Regions from separate parts of the Erwinia sp. AK-PDG3-5 genome, predicted to be linked through region 1. Evidence: predicted binding sites of a transcription regulator. Region 1 holds the regulator's gene; each other region holds the start of a gene.
The links. Region 1 encodes PurR, which represses purine synthesis genes. Its sites were predicted from a motif close to CANGCAAACGTTTGCNTG; they were not measured.
Positions count from the first base shown of each region.

Region 1 (4,834 bases):
CTTCTGCCGTCAGATGGCAGAGGATCAGCAACAAGGCGGAGATTTCACCGATCTGCTTAACGCTTTTCTGCAGCAGCAAAAATAAGCATAAAAAAAGGCAGGCGCTCATCACGCCTGCCTTTTCTGCTTCTGACGGGCTTATTCAGCGGCGTCAGAAGGGTATTTTTGCGCGGTATCTTTAATCAGCTGCTGCAGTTCGCCCTGCTGGTACATCTGAATAATAATGTCGCAACCGCCGACCAGTTCACCGTCAATCCACAGCTGTGGGAAGGTTGGCCAGTTGGCGTATTTAGGCAGCTCAGCACGAATTTCTGGGTTCAGCAGAATATCGACATAGGCAAAACGCTCGCCACAGGCTGAAAGTGCCTGAACGGCCTGGGCAGAGAAGCCACAGCTTGGCAGTTTTGGTGAGCCTTTCATGTACAGCAGAATCGGGTTTTCTGCTATCTGGCGCTCAATTTTTTCAATAGTACTCATAAATGGCTTCCTTAATCGGATACTTCATGTCTATTTATTGTAGCGACTCTGCGGGCCCGATGAAAACGACATTTTTTAACAGTTGGGTACGCCCTCAGAGCCACCAGCAGGCAGGCGATAGCGTTAAAATAACATTTTCCTATTGCTTTCGCTGAATTAATGCATGAGAAAAGCACAGGTTTTGCGCATATAAACAGCTGATTTGGCTAATTTTTACAGTTTTTACTTGCTCTGTATCATTGAAACAAAAAAGACCTTACCTTTTGTTAATGAGTTAGATTAGAATTGCAAAATGACGCTGCTGAAAGGCAGAACTCCCTGTTTCTGGCAAGCTGTGGCCTCTGGTCGTAGCACAAACTGTTAATGGTAACGATGCGTTTACTTATCACGCTCTTCATGCTGGCCTTTGCCCAGCTGTTTTTCAATATGGCGCACGCATCGCCACATGCCCCTATTAATGCAAATCATCATAAGGCAGATAGCAGCACGCCTGCCCGAGAGGATGAGCGACGTAAACGCCGACCGGTTAAAGCCAACAGCACAAAAAAAGTTAAAGAATCCACCAGCAAAAAATCTCGCTTAACCTCAGTACAGAAGTTGAAGCTTAAAAAGAAACCTTCGCTGCAAACCGCCTCTGTTGAGACTGCCCCGTTGCACTCCAGCAAATACAAAAAGAAAACCACCTTAAACGCCGGAAAAAAACGCTATGGCCGCCATCGTGGCAAGGTTGTCGATACTGCTGAAGAGCTGACGTCAGATTCTGTTTCTGCGCCATTAAAGTTAAGCAAAGCTCACCGCGCCCGTTATCAAAAAGCCCGTGAAACAGCGATGACCAAACTAATGGGCCAGTTAGGTAAACCTTACCAGTGGGGCGGAACGTCGCCTAAAACCGGCTTCGATTGCAGCGGCCTGGTGTGGTATGCCTACAAAGATTTAGTGAAGTTTAAAATCCCGCGCACGGCGAATGAGATGTATCACCTGCATGATGCGGCTTCGATAAAACGTGATGAGCTGGAGAAAGGCGATTTAGTCTTCTTCCGCATTAACGGGCGCGAGACGGCGGATCACGTTGGCGTGTATCTGGGTGGTGGGAAGTTTATTCAGTCGCCACGTACTGGCAAGGATATTCAGGTCAGCGCCCTGGCAGATGATTACTGGCAGCGCCACTATATTGGTGCCCGCCGGATGATGACGCCAAAAACCATTCGATAGCAGAAATACTCAGAGCCGATCGTCAGACCGGCCCTGTTTGCACTTAATGCATGATCGCGGTGAAGCTAAACGCCATAATCATCAACAGTGCGCAAACCGTGGTCAGTAACGAGAATTTCAGATCGGTATCCATTTTTAATCCTAAATAGCCCTACAGTTTATGATGCCATCAATTTTCCCATACTTGACGGTAAAAATCTCGTTTTCTCTGCCAAGCCTTGTTAGAATTCTTTTTTTGTTGCGCAACGGCCCGCACCTTAAGGTGTTTAGCGGTCTTTAATCAGCGCTTTTTCCTTCCTGACGACTCCGGACAGCAACTAAAAAACGACTTCAGACGTCAGGTTTTCGATCTCACCAGGCAAACGATTAACAACAGGCTTATCAAACAGTTAAGATAGGCGCAGGAGTAGTTATTTCATGGCAACAATTAAAGATGTGGCAAAGCAAGCCGGGGTGTCCACCACCACCGTCTCCCACGTCATCAACAAGACCCGTTTCGTTGCAGAAGAAACGCGGGAAGCCGTGTGGGCCGCTATTAAGGCGCTCCACTATTCACCCAGCGCGGTTGCCCGTAGTCTGAAAGTGAATCACACCAAAACCATCGGGCTGCTGGCTACCTCGAGCGAGGCGCCCTATTTCGCCGAAATTATTGAAGCCATTGAAAACCGCTGTTTTGCCAAAGGCTACACGCTGATCCTCGGTAACGCCCACAATGATCTTGCCAAGCAACAGGCCTATCTGTCGATGATGGCGCAGAAACGCGTCGATGGCCTGCTGGTGATGTGTTCCGAATACCCGGACGAGCTGATCACCATGCTGGAAGATAACCGCAATATTCCGATGGTGGTGATGGACTGGGGTAAATCGCGCGGTGACTTTACCGATACGGTAGAAGACAACGCCTTTGAAGGCGGTTATCTGGCTGGGCGTTATCTGATCGACCGTGGGCATCGAGATATTGGTGTCATCCCGGGTCAGATGGAGCGCAACACCGGCGGTGGCCGTCTTGCCGGATTTATGAAAGCGTTGTCTGAAGCGGGCATTACCCTGCGTGACGAGTGGCTGGTTCAGGGCAATTTCGAACCAGAATCAGGTCATCAGGCGATGCAGCAAATCCTCTCACAGAAGCAGCGTCCAACGGCGGTGTTCTGCGGTGGCGATGTGATGGCGATGGGCGCAATTTGTGCGGCTGATGAGATGGGCCTGCGCGTTCCGCAGGATATATCGGTGATCGGGTACGATAACGTGCGCAACGCCCGTTACTTCACACCGGCGCTGACCACGGTTCACCAGCCAAAAGAACAGTTGGGCGAAACCGCCTTCGATATGCTGTTGGATCGTATCACCAGCAAGCGTGAAGAACCGCAGACGATTGAAGTACATCCTACATTGATCGAACGCCGTTCGGTTGCCGATGGTCCCTTCCTGGATTATCGCCGCTAATCCCGCTTAGTGCTGAGGGAGAATTCTCCCTCGGCACACCCTGTTGGCTCAGGACTCTTCCTTCAGCCATTCACTGTTCAGCGTGTCACTGTCACCCAGATAATCCAGCAACCAGCTCAGCGCCGGTGAAGCCTGCTGCTCAGACCAGCTCACGCAGCACGGGCTGTCCGGAAATCCGCCTTCCAGCGTCAGTTCATGCAAAGCGCCCTTTTGCAGCAGGGGTTGCGCCAAATGGCCCGGCACCATCCCCACGCACAAGCCCGCCAGCAGGCAGTCAAACGCGCTTTCCCAGTCTGGCACCACCAGCCGCCGCTGATTATCCAGTGTCCACGTGGTGCGTTTCGGCAAGGCTCTTGAGGTATCTTCCAGCACCAGTGAAGGCCATTCGCCGATCGCCTCTTCACTGGTTTCTGCGTGCTGACGTGCCAGCGGATGATTCGAGGCGACTACACAGCGCCAGTTGAGCGCGCCCATATTGCGGAAGGCGAACCGGCCTCCTACCGGGATAGCCTGTGTCGCGCCGATGGCCACATCCACCCGCCCGTCGGCCAACGCATCCCAGACGCCGTTAAATACTTCTGCTGACAGATGCAGTTCCATATCCGGGAAGTGTCGATAAAAGTCGACTACCAGCTGCCGGGTGCGCTGAGATTTAACGATGCGATCGACGGCGATATTAATTTGCCCTCGCCAGCCGTTAGCGACCTGCTGGCACTGTCGCCGGGTGGCGAGCATTTTTTTGATGACACTACGCCCTTCCTGGATGAATACCCGTCCCGCATCGGTCAGCACCACATCGCGATGGCGACGCTCAAACAACGGCACGGCAAGCCATTCCTCCAGCTGCCGCACGGTATAACTGATGGCTGAGGGTACGCGATGGAGCTCTACGGCGGCTGCGGTAAAACTGCCGCTGCGGGCAACCGCATCAACCACTTCAAGGGAATGTTCTGACCACATAATCTGCCTGCAATATTTTTGAACGCAACCTGCAAATATTACCGTTTCACAAGCTGTATGGCACGCGATTACACTCTGCGGCGTTTCGTTCATCACAAATAAAGAGAAAAAGAATGCCTTCGAAAGGATTTATTGTTTACCTGGCGCTGTTAAGCGTGGCAGGTTTCCTCGCTACCGATATGTACCTGCCTGCCTTTGGTGCCATGCAACAAGACCTGCAAACCGATGCCGGGATCATCAGTGCCAGCCTCAGCCTGTTCCTGGCGGGTTTTGCCATCGCCCAGCTGTTTTGGGGTCCATTGTCGGATCGTATTGGCCGTAAGCCTGTACTGTTGATGGGTCTGAGTCTGTTCGCCGTCAGTTGTGGCGCGATGTGGTGGGTAAATTCTGCTGCTGCCCTGCTGGCGTTGCGCTTTGTGCAAGCGGTGGGGATTTGTGCCGCTGCCGTCAGCTGGCAGGCACTGGTTGTCGACCGCTATTCCGCCAGCCAGGCAAACCGCGTATTCGCCTCGATCATGCCGTTAGTGGCACTCTCGCCTGCGCTCGCGCCGTTACTGGGCGCCTGGTTACTCAACCATTTCAGCTGGCGCGCCATTTTTGTCGCCCTGCTGTTGGTCGCAGTGGTGCTGCTGATTTCCACCTTGTTCCTCGCGCCAACGGTGAAGAAGCCGGTGGTGGATGGCGTGAAGAAAATGGGCTTTTTCAGCCTGTTAAAATCGCCGGTTTACAGCGGTAACGTGCT
Region 1 is NZ_CM165967.1:2,691,507-2,696,340, forward strand. It holds gene AC1UKS_RS12355 (NAD(P)-dependent oxidoreductase) at 1-85, shown strand, start outside; gene AC1UKS_RS12360 (Grx4 family monothiol glutaredoxin) at 139-477, opposite strand; gene AC1UKS_RS12365 (C40 family peptidase) at 850-1,689, shown strand; gene cydH (cytochrome bd-I oxidase subunit CydH) at 1,733-1,822, opposite strand; gene purR (HTH-type transcriptional repressor PurR) at 2,107-3,132, shown strand; gene punR (DNA-binding transcriptional activator PunR) at 3,181-4,092, opposite strand; gene punC (purine nucleoside transporter PunC) at 4,206-4,834, shown strand, end outside.

Region 2 (4,834 bases), 2.3 Mb from region 1:
GGATTTCTGCGAAGAGAATAACGAAACCGCCGATCTGGTGAAATCATTCCGCAGTGAGAACGTGAAGTACCTGTACAGCGTGCCGCACACCTTCTTCTATGACAAAGGAAAGGGCGATGTGAAGAGCATGCTGGAGTACGCCGGTGGCGATCTGTCCCACGTGCTGATTGCCGATACCATGAACCACACTAAGCATTGTCGCTACATCGTTAACCCGCCAGGCGTGGATGCCACCATTCACCAGCATGTGGGTGTCGGTGAAGGGGAGGTCGATTTCGACACCCTGTTCCAGACGCTGCGCGAAATGGATTTTGCCAACCGAACCTACAAAGTGGGCGGTGAGTCGATTATTGCCTCTTCGCTGTTCGGTTATCCGGAAAAAATGAACCGTCAGGCCGTGGAAACCCGCGAACTGATCGAGCGTGAGCTGCTGAGCAGATAACTTCTGGCAGCCTGCGCTGCCGTACCCCTTGCGAGAGAGTGCGATGAACAAAGATAACGTTAAGCTGGCAATAGCCCCGATTGGCTGGACCAACGATGATATGCCGGAGCTGGGTGCGGAAAATACCTTCCAGCAAATCGTCAGCGAAATGGCGCTGGCGGGATTTACCGGCAGTGAAGTGGGCAGCAAATACCCGCGCGATCCGGCGGTATTGAAGCCAATGCTGGATATTCGCGGCGTGCAGATCTGCAACGCCTGGTTCAGTACCTTTTTTGCCAACGGCGATAAAGCGAAAACCATCGACGAATTTATCAACCACCGTGATTTCCTGCACGCGATGGGCGCGAAGGTGATCGGCTGTTCCGAGCAGAGTAAGAGCATTCAGGGCACGCCGCTTTCGGTACTGGATGAGAAGCCTTACTTCACTGATGAAGAGTGGCAGCTGACCGCCGACGGCTATAACGAGCTGGCGAAACTGGCGGCGGAGAAAGGCATGCAGGTCTGTCTGCATCACCATATGGGCACCGCTATCCAGACCACGGAAGAGATTGACCGCTTTATGGCGATCACCAATGACGACGTGTTCCTGTTGTTTGATACTGGCCATGCCTACTATTCGGAAGGCAGCCAGGCGAAGATGCTGGCGATCCTCGAAAAGTACCTGCCGCGCATCAACCATGTGCATCTGAAAGATGTGCGTGATGAGGTGGTCGCCGAGGTGAGAAGCCAGAAGCTCTCCTTCCTTGATGGCGTCAAGAAAGGCACCTTTACCGTGCCTGGCGATGGCGTGATCGACTTTAGGCCGGTGTTTAAAATTCTGGACGAGTCTGGCTATAAAGGCTGGATGGTGGTGGAAGCCGAGCAGGATCCGGCGTTAGCCAATCCGTTTGAGTATGCGGTGAAAGCCAGAAAATATATCCGCGAGACCGCCGGCCTGTAACCGAGGCGGCAGTGAAATAAGAAAGCCCCTGACCAGCACGCTGGCAGGGGCTTTTTGTCATTCAAACAACGGCGATTATTTCAGCGCAATCGTTTTGATGATGTTCTCAGAGTCGGTCTGAGACTGCTGCTGGTTTTCTGCTGGCAGCGTAATCTGCATGGTCAGCAGTTTGCCATCCACCTTCGCCAGCACCACGGAAGACCAGGAAGACTGGTTCTTGGCGGAGATCACCGTATCCAGCTGCTGAGCAGGCTGGCCGCTGATTTCAATCGCTTTATTGGTCACGACCTGCAGCTGAGGATCGCGGTTGCGCTGCTGCTGCTCAAGGCGGCCAGCCAGCACGTCCAGTCCATCGGTCGTCGCATCACCTTCAATCACGATAATCGCTTTCTGGCCGGTCGCATCAGCATAGACGTGCATGTTATTGGCCTGGGTGCCAAGCTTGCCGCTCTGATCGGACATCCCGGCGGGCAGGGTGAAGCCCAGCTTGCCGTCCATCAGGGTGACGGCCTGGCTGCTCTGGCTGCTGCTGACGCCGTTATCATCCGCAGAGGCTTTGTCATCTTTGCCGTCGCAGGCGGTCAGTCCAACCACCAGTAAGCCGATACCGGCATATTTCAGTAAGTTACGCATCATGATCCCTTTTACGTTAGTCGTGTGCTGCTTTACAGCCCCTCATAAAATAGTAATCAGCGGGCAAAAGCAACTGTCGCTCTGTCACAGAATGCAGCTTAGCCGAAGTTAATCTGAGCGCGGTTCGATTTTTCCGCCAGACGCTTCAGCATGGCATTCAGCAGCAGGCCATAAGCCGGCAGGAAGAAAATCATGCAGATAAGCACCTTGAAGCTGTAATCCACCAGGGCGATCTCCACCCAGTTCTGCGCCATAAACGGATCGGGACTTTTGTAGAAGGCGATAAAGAAGAACGCCAGCGTATCGCTGATATTGCCGAGGAACATCGCGGAGGCCGGGGCAATCCACCACTGCGGCAGCTGGCGCAGACGGTTGAAGACGTGCACATCCAGCACCTGGCCCAACGCGTAGGCCATAAAGCTGGCGCAGGCGATGCGGGCAACGAACAGGTTGACGTTTGCTAATGCGGCAAAGCCCTGCCACTCACCCTGATAGAAGAGTGCGGAGACGGCGTAGGAGATAAACAGTGCCGGAACCATCACCGCAAGGATGATGCGACGAGCCAGCGGCGCGCCAAAAATGCGCACGGTGAGATCGGTTGCCAGGAAGATAAACGGGAAGCTGAACGCGCCCCAGGTGGTGTGAAAACCGAAAATGGAGATCGGCAATTGCACCAGATAGTTACTGGAGGTGATCACCAGCACGTGGAAAAGGGACAGCCAAATCAACGCATGCGTGCGCTGACTATTCGAGAACGAAATCATCATATGACCTTTTTGAAGATTGGGGTGAGGGAACCCAATGAAAAATTGTGTCGCAATAGCGATTGCGCGGCATCTTACCGAAACAGAGTGCTATTGCAACGGTTAATTTTAGCGCAAACGTTATCGTCTCGGCACCTACTTGCACATGCAAAAGGTGAGGGTAAAATGAGCGCAGGTATTTCTTCCGTTTTAATGAGACTGCTATGAGCGATCTGTTCGCCAATCCCGATCAAACCCTCGATGCGATGGGCCTGCGCTGCCCGGAACCTGTGATGATGGTGCGTAAAACCGTGCGTCATATGCAGGAGGGCGAAACCCTGCTGATTATCGCTGACGATCCGGCTACCACGCGTGATATCCCCGGCTTCTGCCGTTTTATGGAACACCAGCTGGTAGCGCAGATGACCGAGCAGACCCCCTATAAGTATCTGCTGAAGAAAGGGCTCTGAGCATCGGCTGCGGGCCCGGCTTTACGCGGGGCCACTCAGCGTTTGCGCAGCAGCCTTAACGCATTCGCGGTGACCAGCGCCGTTGCGCCGGAGTCTGCCAGTACCGCCAGCCACAGGCCGGTAATTCCCAGCAGCGTGGTCACCAGAAACACCCCTTTTAGCCCCAACGCAATAGTGATGTTTTGTCGGATATTGGCATGCGTGGCCCTGGAGATACGGATCATCGTCGCCAGTCCGCCAAGCCGGTTGTGCGTCAGCGCGGCATCCGCCGTTTCCAGCGCGACATCGCTGCCGCTGCCCATCGCAATCCCGGTCGTCGCGGCTTTCATTGCCGGCGCATCGTTAATACCATCACCGACCATCGCCACCGGCTGCTGCTGATTCAGTTCGCCAATCGCGGTGACCTTATCCGCAGGCAACAAGCCTGCGCGGTAGTCGATGCCCAGCTCACCGGCGATCGCCGCAGCGGCGCGCGGATTGTCTCCGGTCAGCATCACCGCCTGAATATCCAGCGCTTTTAACTCCGCCAACGCGGCGGCGGCATCGGCACGCAGCGTGTCACGCAAGGCGATCAGCGCCGTTGGCTGATTCTCCTGCAACAGCACCACCACGGTGTTTCCTTCTGCTTCCAGCGCGGTCACCCGTTCCTGCTGTTCAGGGCTGAGCGTGCCTTGATCCAGCCTGGCGGGCGCGCTGATTAGCAGTGAGTGACCACTGACGATAGCCTCAACGCCGCTGCCGGCCAGCGCGCGTTGCGAGGTTGCCGCTGCCAGCGTTAAGCCACGCTGGCCAGCCAGCGCCACGATGGCTTTGGCTAAGGGATGCGACGAACCGGTTTCCACCGCTGCCGCTTTGGCCAGCAGGGAATCTTCACTCTCCTCTGCCAGTGGGATCAGCGCGGTGACCTGCGGTTTTCCTTCGGTCAGCGTGCCGGTTTTATCGAAGGCAAAGGTGCGGATGGCGTTCAGGCTTTCCAGCGCGGCACCGCCTTTGATTAACACACCCCGACGGGATGCCGTAGCCAACCCGGAGGTGATGGCGGCAGGCGTTGAAATCACTAATGCGCAAGGGCAACCAATCAGCAGCAGCGTCAGGCCTTTGTAGATCCACGGCTGCCAGTCGGCGGCGAACAGCAGCGGCGGGATCACCGCTACCAGCAGCGCCATCGCCATAATCACCGGCGTGTAGATGCGGCTGAAGCGGTCAAGGAAGCGCTCAATCGGTGCCCGGTTGGATTCGGCTTCTTCAATCAGATGCAGAATGCGGTCGATGGCACTTTCACCCGGTTTGGATACCACTTCTAACAGCACCTGGCGGTCCACGCTCAGGCAGCCTGCGGCAACCGCTTCGCCTTGCTGACGCTCGACCGGCACGGATTCGCCGGTTAATGCGCTCTCATCAAAGCTGGCAAACGGCGAGAGTAAGCGCGCATCGGCGGGCAATCTCGCGCCGGCGGCCACTTCAATTCTGTCGCCAGGGCGCAGTTCACTGAGGGCAACCGTTTCACGCTTCTCGCCGCTCACCCGGACAGCTTCTTCCGGTTTCAGGGCCATTAAGGCGGTCACGCCACGGCGGGCGCGGCTGGCGGCAAAGGATTCCAGCCGTT
Region 2 is NZ_CM165967.1:350,897-355,730, forward strand. It holds gene AC1UKS_RS01525 (sugar phosphate isomerase/epimerase family protein) at 1-442, shown strand, start outside; gene iolE (myo-inosose-2 dehydratase) at 486-1,382, shown strand; gene AC1UKS_RS01535 (DcrB family lipoprotein) at 1,458-2,015, opposite strand; gene AC1UKS_RS01540 (7-cyano-7-deazaguanine/7-aminomethyl-7-deazaguanine transporter) at 2,114-2,779, opposite strand; gene tusA (sulfurtransferase TusA) at 2,983-3,228, shown strand; gene AC1UKS_RS01550 (zinc/cadmium/mercury/lead-transporting ATPase) at 3,264-4,834, opposite strand, start outside.
Region 2: a site for PurR is predicted at 2,890-2,907, ahead of tusA (sulfurtransferase TusA). Genes of this name have one in related genera too.

Region 3 (4,834 bases), 810 kb from region 1:
CCTGATATTTAAAAAGTCGGGCTGGAAGGTGTCGGTGGTGGAACAGGCAATGTCAGAAAAGCAGGAGAATATCTATCTGATTTTTATGCCGGTTGATGCGGCGAACCAGTCAACGCTGATGGCGCTGGTGAAAGCGAAGGTTCCCGCATTACGCTGCGAACTGGATAGCTGGCCGCTGTCATTCCCCGTCAGGAAGCACCGGACGGATTAGGTTCAGCTCTATCCCCAGACGGATGGCGTGTTTGGCATTGGTTACGCCCAGCTTCTTCACCGCATTGCCGATATGGTATTTCACCGTGGTGAGTTTGATCCCAAGGATCAGGGCGATTTCCTGATAGGATTTGCCGACGCTGGCCCAGTAAATGATCTCGTTTTCGCGGCTGGTGAACAGTTCGCGGGTGTTCATCTCTTCGAAATCGGCTTTTCTGGACTGCTCCTGATAAAGCTGCGTCAGCTTTTCATGCGTGGTGATCAATAACATCTGCAATTTATCTTTGTTAAGCTGAATCAGCTCTTCAATATTATCGTCGCAGTGTTTATCCAGCATAATCGACAGCACCACCAGATTATTATTATGGTCATGCAGCACAAAGGTATAACCGTTAATAATGTCGTGGTTTCTTGCCATATCAAACAGCTTGGGTACCTTGACGCCTTTATTCAGCATCAGGTTTTCATCCCAGGAGAAAGGCGTCATACGGTAAAGAGCGGTAATCAACACCGGATCGATAAACTGGAAGTTGTTCTCGATATAAACTTTAAACCACTCCTGCCGGTTAGAGATAATGGAGAAATCCGCAGGATTCCTTTTACTCATAATGGCATAGGCGTATTTAATGTTATTGAACTGAACCAGCTTCCTTTCCAGATATTCTTTGATTGACGTATTAATAGCCTGATTATCAAAAAATAATTTAGCCATGTCATTATCTCCCTGGGAAAATATTTCTTCCATAGTTAATACAGAATTTTATCATAACTCCAAACATTCGCCTAACCCCGGCGCGCAACGGATCGGGGGAAAAGCACTGCTAGATAAAGTCGGGGAAGTCGGCGGAAAAATCAGGCGTTTTGAAGTCAGACTGGCAGAGAAGGGCGGGGCGGTAAGGGTGAACCAGATCGCATCAGTGGTATCGTAAAGGTGAATATTATTTACCTTTTTATACATAACAAGTTTGGTACTGGTTCCCTTGGTGTTGGCAAATTAAATCTAATGTACTAATAATAAAGAATATTTATATTTTTGTTCGCCAATACAATACGTTTTTTGCCAGGTAATTGATAGCCATACTTAAGTACAGTTAAGGACTGTCCTTTTGCAGCTCGGGCAGGAAAATCGTCCGTTTGTCCGACGTTCCTGCCAGATTTTTCCTATCAGCCCTGCAATTTCTTAACCGCCCAGGCGATGCCGCTGGCATATTCGGTAGGTAACTGCGGCACCAGCGCCGCAATAGCGGCCTGCAACGCCGGTTTGCTCACATCCGACAGGTTCAGGTGACCGACTTTACGGCCGGGACGAACCTCTTTTTCGTACCAGTGCAGGTGCACCAGCGGCTGATTCAGCCAGTCCAGATTCACGGCGGTGCCAATCAGGTTAACCATCACCGACGGCGTGCTGACCACCGGCGTCGGCAAAGGCAGATCGAGGATCGCCCGCAGATGCAGTTCAAACTGGCTGATGGACGCGCCGTTCTGCGTCCAGTGCCCGCTGTTGTGAACGCGTGGCGCCAGTTCGTTAATCAGCAGGCCTTCCGGCACCACAAAGCACTCCATCGCCATCACGCCGACGTACTTCAGCTCATGCATAATGGCTGACAGCATGGTTTCGGCCTGCTTCTGCAAGGCTGCGTCAGGATCCGGGAAGGCAACGCTGGTGCGCAGAATGCCGTCCTCATGCAGGTTATGGGTCAACGGATAGAAAACGGTGCTGCCATCATGGCCGCGCGCGCCCACCAGCGACACTTCGCCAGAGAAGTTGATGCCCTGCTCAACGATACATTCACCGTAGCAATCGGCTGGCAACGAATCCGTTTCCGTCGCGCGCAGACGCCACTGACCACGGCCGTCATAACCGCCGGTGCGGCGCTTAACGATGGCCAGTTCACCGAGGGTGTTGAACACCTGCGGCCACTCTGCGGCATCCGCCAGCAGCTGCCAGGGCGCGGTGGCCAGACCCAGCTGGTCCAGTAACTGCTTCTGCGTCAGGCGATCGGCCAGACGCGGGAAAATATCGCGGTTGACGAAAGCGTTGTGGTTCGCCAGTTCGCGCGTCAGGGCGGTTTCCGGCCAGCGTTCGATTTCCGCAGTGATCACGCTTTGTTGGATCGGCAGCGCTTCCGGCTCGGCATCTAATCCTACCGGATAGACGGCGATGCCCAGCGGCTCGCCAGCCTGACGTAACATGCGGCCCAGCTGACCATTTCCTAATACGCAGACCGGCTTCATGCTTCCTCCCGCGGATCTGGGTTATTCAGCACTTCATCGGTCTGTGCCTGACGCCACGCTGCCAGCCGTGAACGCAGTTCTGCATCGTGGGTGGCCAGAATCTGCGCCGCCAGCAGCGCCGCATTGGCCGCACCGGCTTTACCAATCGCCAGCGTGCCAACCGGAATACCGCGTGGCATCTGCACGATTGAGTAAAGGCTGTCCACGCCGCTCAGCGCTGCACTCTGTACCGGCACGCCCAGCACCGGCACCAGCGTTTTCGCCGCAATCATGCCCGGAAGATGCGCCGCGCCGCCAGCGCCAGCAATGATCACCTGAATGCCATTATCCGCAGCCTGCTCAGCGAAGCTGAACAGCTTGTCCGGGGTGCGGTGCGCCGAAACGACTTCGCACTGGAAGGGCACTGCCAGAGTCGTGAGGATTTCGGCGGCAAATTGCATGGTTGCCCAGTCACTTTTGGAACCCATGACAATAGCGATGCGGGCCTGCGCGGCGTTGGATGACATGCGGGTCTGACTCCTGTGATTGTACATACGTCACCTGAAAGCCGTTTGGGCGGTCAGATGGGAAGGGCAAAGAGGATAGCATGACTCGGCATCAAGGAAAACGTTTGCCCAGGCATGAAACGGGCATTTGCGGGATTTTTTTAGGGCTCAGAACGGGAAGGAAATCAGGGTGGTTTCGTCTTCGCTAACGCGGATCATTGAACCTTCGTGATGCCAGGCACCCAGCACCAGTCTCTCGGCAGGCTGGCCATTGACCTCAAGCTGATGAATCGCCGGGCGATGCGTATGGCCGTGGATCAGATACTGCACCTGGTGAAGGGTCATCGCGGCTTTTACGGCCTCATCATTCACATCCATGATGGTAACGTCTTTGCTGCTGTTCGCCTGTTTACTGCCTGCGCGCATCTTCAACGCAATCCGCTGGCGGACAAATAAAGGAAGGGCAAGGAACAGCCATTGCAGCCAGGGTTGATGCACTTTTTTGCGGAAGCGTTGATAGCCTTGATCGTCGGTACAGAGCGTGTCGCCGTGCATGATCAGTATGCGTTTACCGTAAAGTTCCGGCACCTGTTCTTCCGGCAGTAACGTCATGCCGCTGGCGCGGGCAAAGCGTTTGCCAACCAGGAAGTCGCGGTTGCCGTGAATAAAGTAGCAGGGGATCCCTTGTTGCTTCAGGGTCAGCAGTGCGGCCGCGATCTCAGCATGAAGCGGGTCAGGATCGTCATCGCCAATCCAGGCTTCAAACAGGTCACCGAGAATATACAGTGCATCGGCATGGAACGCATCACGGCGTAAAAAAGCAAGAAAACCGGCAGTAATTGCCGGTTCTTCTGCGCACAGATGTAAATCTGCGATAAAAAGCGTGTGAGGCATTATTCGCTGACGGTGACTTTCTGGATCACAACGTCTTCTTTAGGAACGTCCTGGTGCATACCGCTACGGCCAGTGGCGACCGCTTTGATTTTCTCAACCACGTCCATGCCTTCAACCACTTCAGCAAACACACAGTAACCCCAGCCCTGCAGGCTTTCGTCACGGAAGTTCAGGAAGTCGTTGTCTGCCACGTTAATGAAGAACTGAGCGGTTGCTGAGTGAGGCGCCTGAGTACGGGCCATTGCCAGCGTACCCTTGGTGTTTTTCAGGCCGTTGCTGGCTTCGTTCTGGATTTCTTCTTTGGTGTCTTTCTGCTTCATGCCCGGCTCGAAGCCGCCGCCCTGAACCATAAAGCCATTGATGACACGGTGGAAAATCGTGTTGTCGTAGAAACCTTCACGGCAATAATCCAGGAAGTTAGCTACGGTAGCTGGCGCTTTGTCATCAAAGGTTTTGATAACGATATCGCCATGATTTGTCTGGAAAGTGACCATGTTCTCATCCTGTAAAGGTTGGAAGTGTGAATGGTAGAGCAGCACCGGCAGCACGAGGGCGCCAGTACGCAATTAATAGACGGCTTTTATATCACAAAATGTGATGACGAGTCAGCATCAGTGCATAAACGGCACGGGGCATAACCTTGCTTTGCGTGGCGCTTCCGTTAACAATACGTCAGAATAAGCCTTTTACTGGTTTTAACCCGCACACGTCAAAACGGAATGTCTCAATGCTAAAGATTTTTAATACCCTGAGTCGTCAAAAAGAGGAATTCAAACCTATTCATGCAGGTAAGATCGGCATGTACGTGTGCGGCATTACCGTTTACGACCTGTGTCATATTGGCCACGGCAGAACCTTTGTGGCGTTTGACGTGGTAGCTCGTTATCTGCGTTATCTCGGCTATTCGCTCAATTATGTCCGCAATATCACCGATATTGACGACAAGATTATCAAGCGCGCCAATGAAAATGGCGAAACCGTTGAGGTGCTGACCAACCGGATGATCGGCG
Region 3 is NZ_CM165967.1:3,505,889-3,510,722, reverse strand. It holds gene AC1UKS_RS16315 (acyl-homoserine-lactone synthase) at 1-211, shown strand, start outside; gene AC1UKS_RS16310 (helix-turn-helix transcriptional regulator) at 179-922, opposite strand; gene purK (5-(carboxyamino)imidazole ribonucleotide synthase) at 1,375-2,445, opposite strand; gene purE (5-(carboxyamino)imidazole ribonucleotide mutase) at 2,442-2,951, opposite strand; gene lpxH (UDP-2,3-diacylglucosamine diphosphatase) at 3,099-3,824, opposite strand; gene ppiB (peptidylprolyl isomerase B) at 3,824-4,318, opposite strand; gene cysS (cysteine--tRNA ligase) at 4,552-4,834, shown strand, end outside.
Region 3: a site for PurR is predicted at 3,045-3,062, ahead of purE (5-(carboxyamino)imidazole ribonucleotide mutase). Genes of this name have one in related genera too.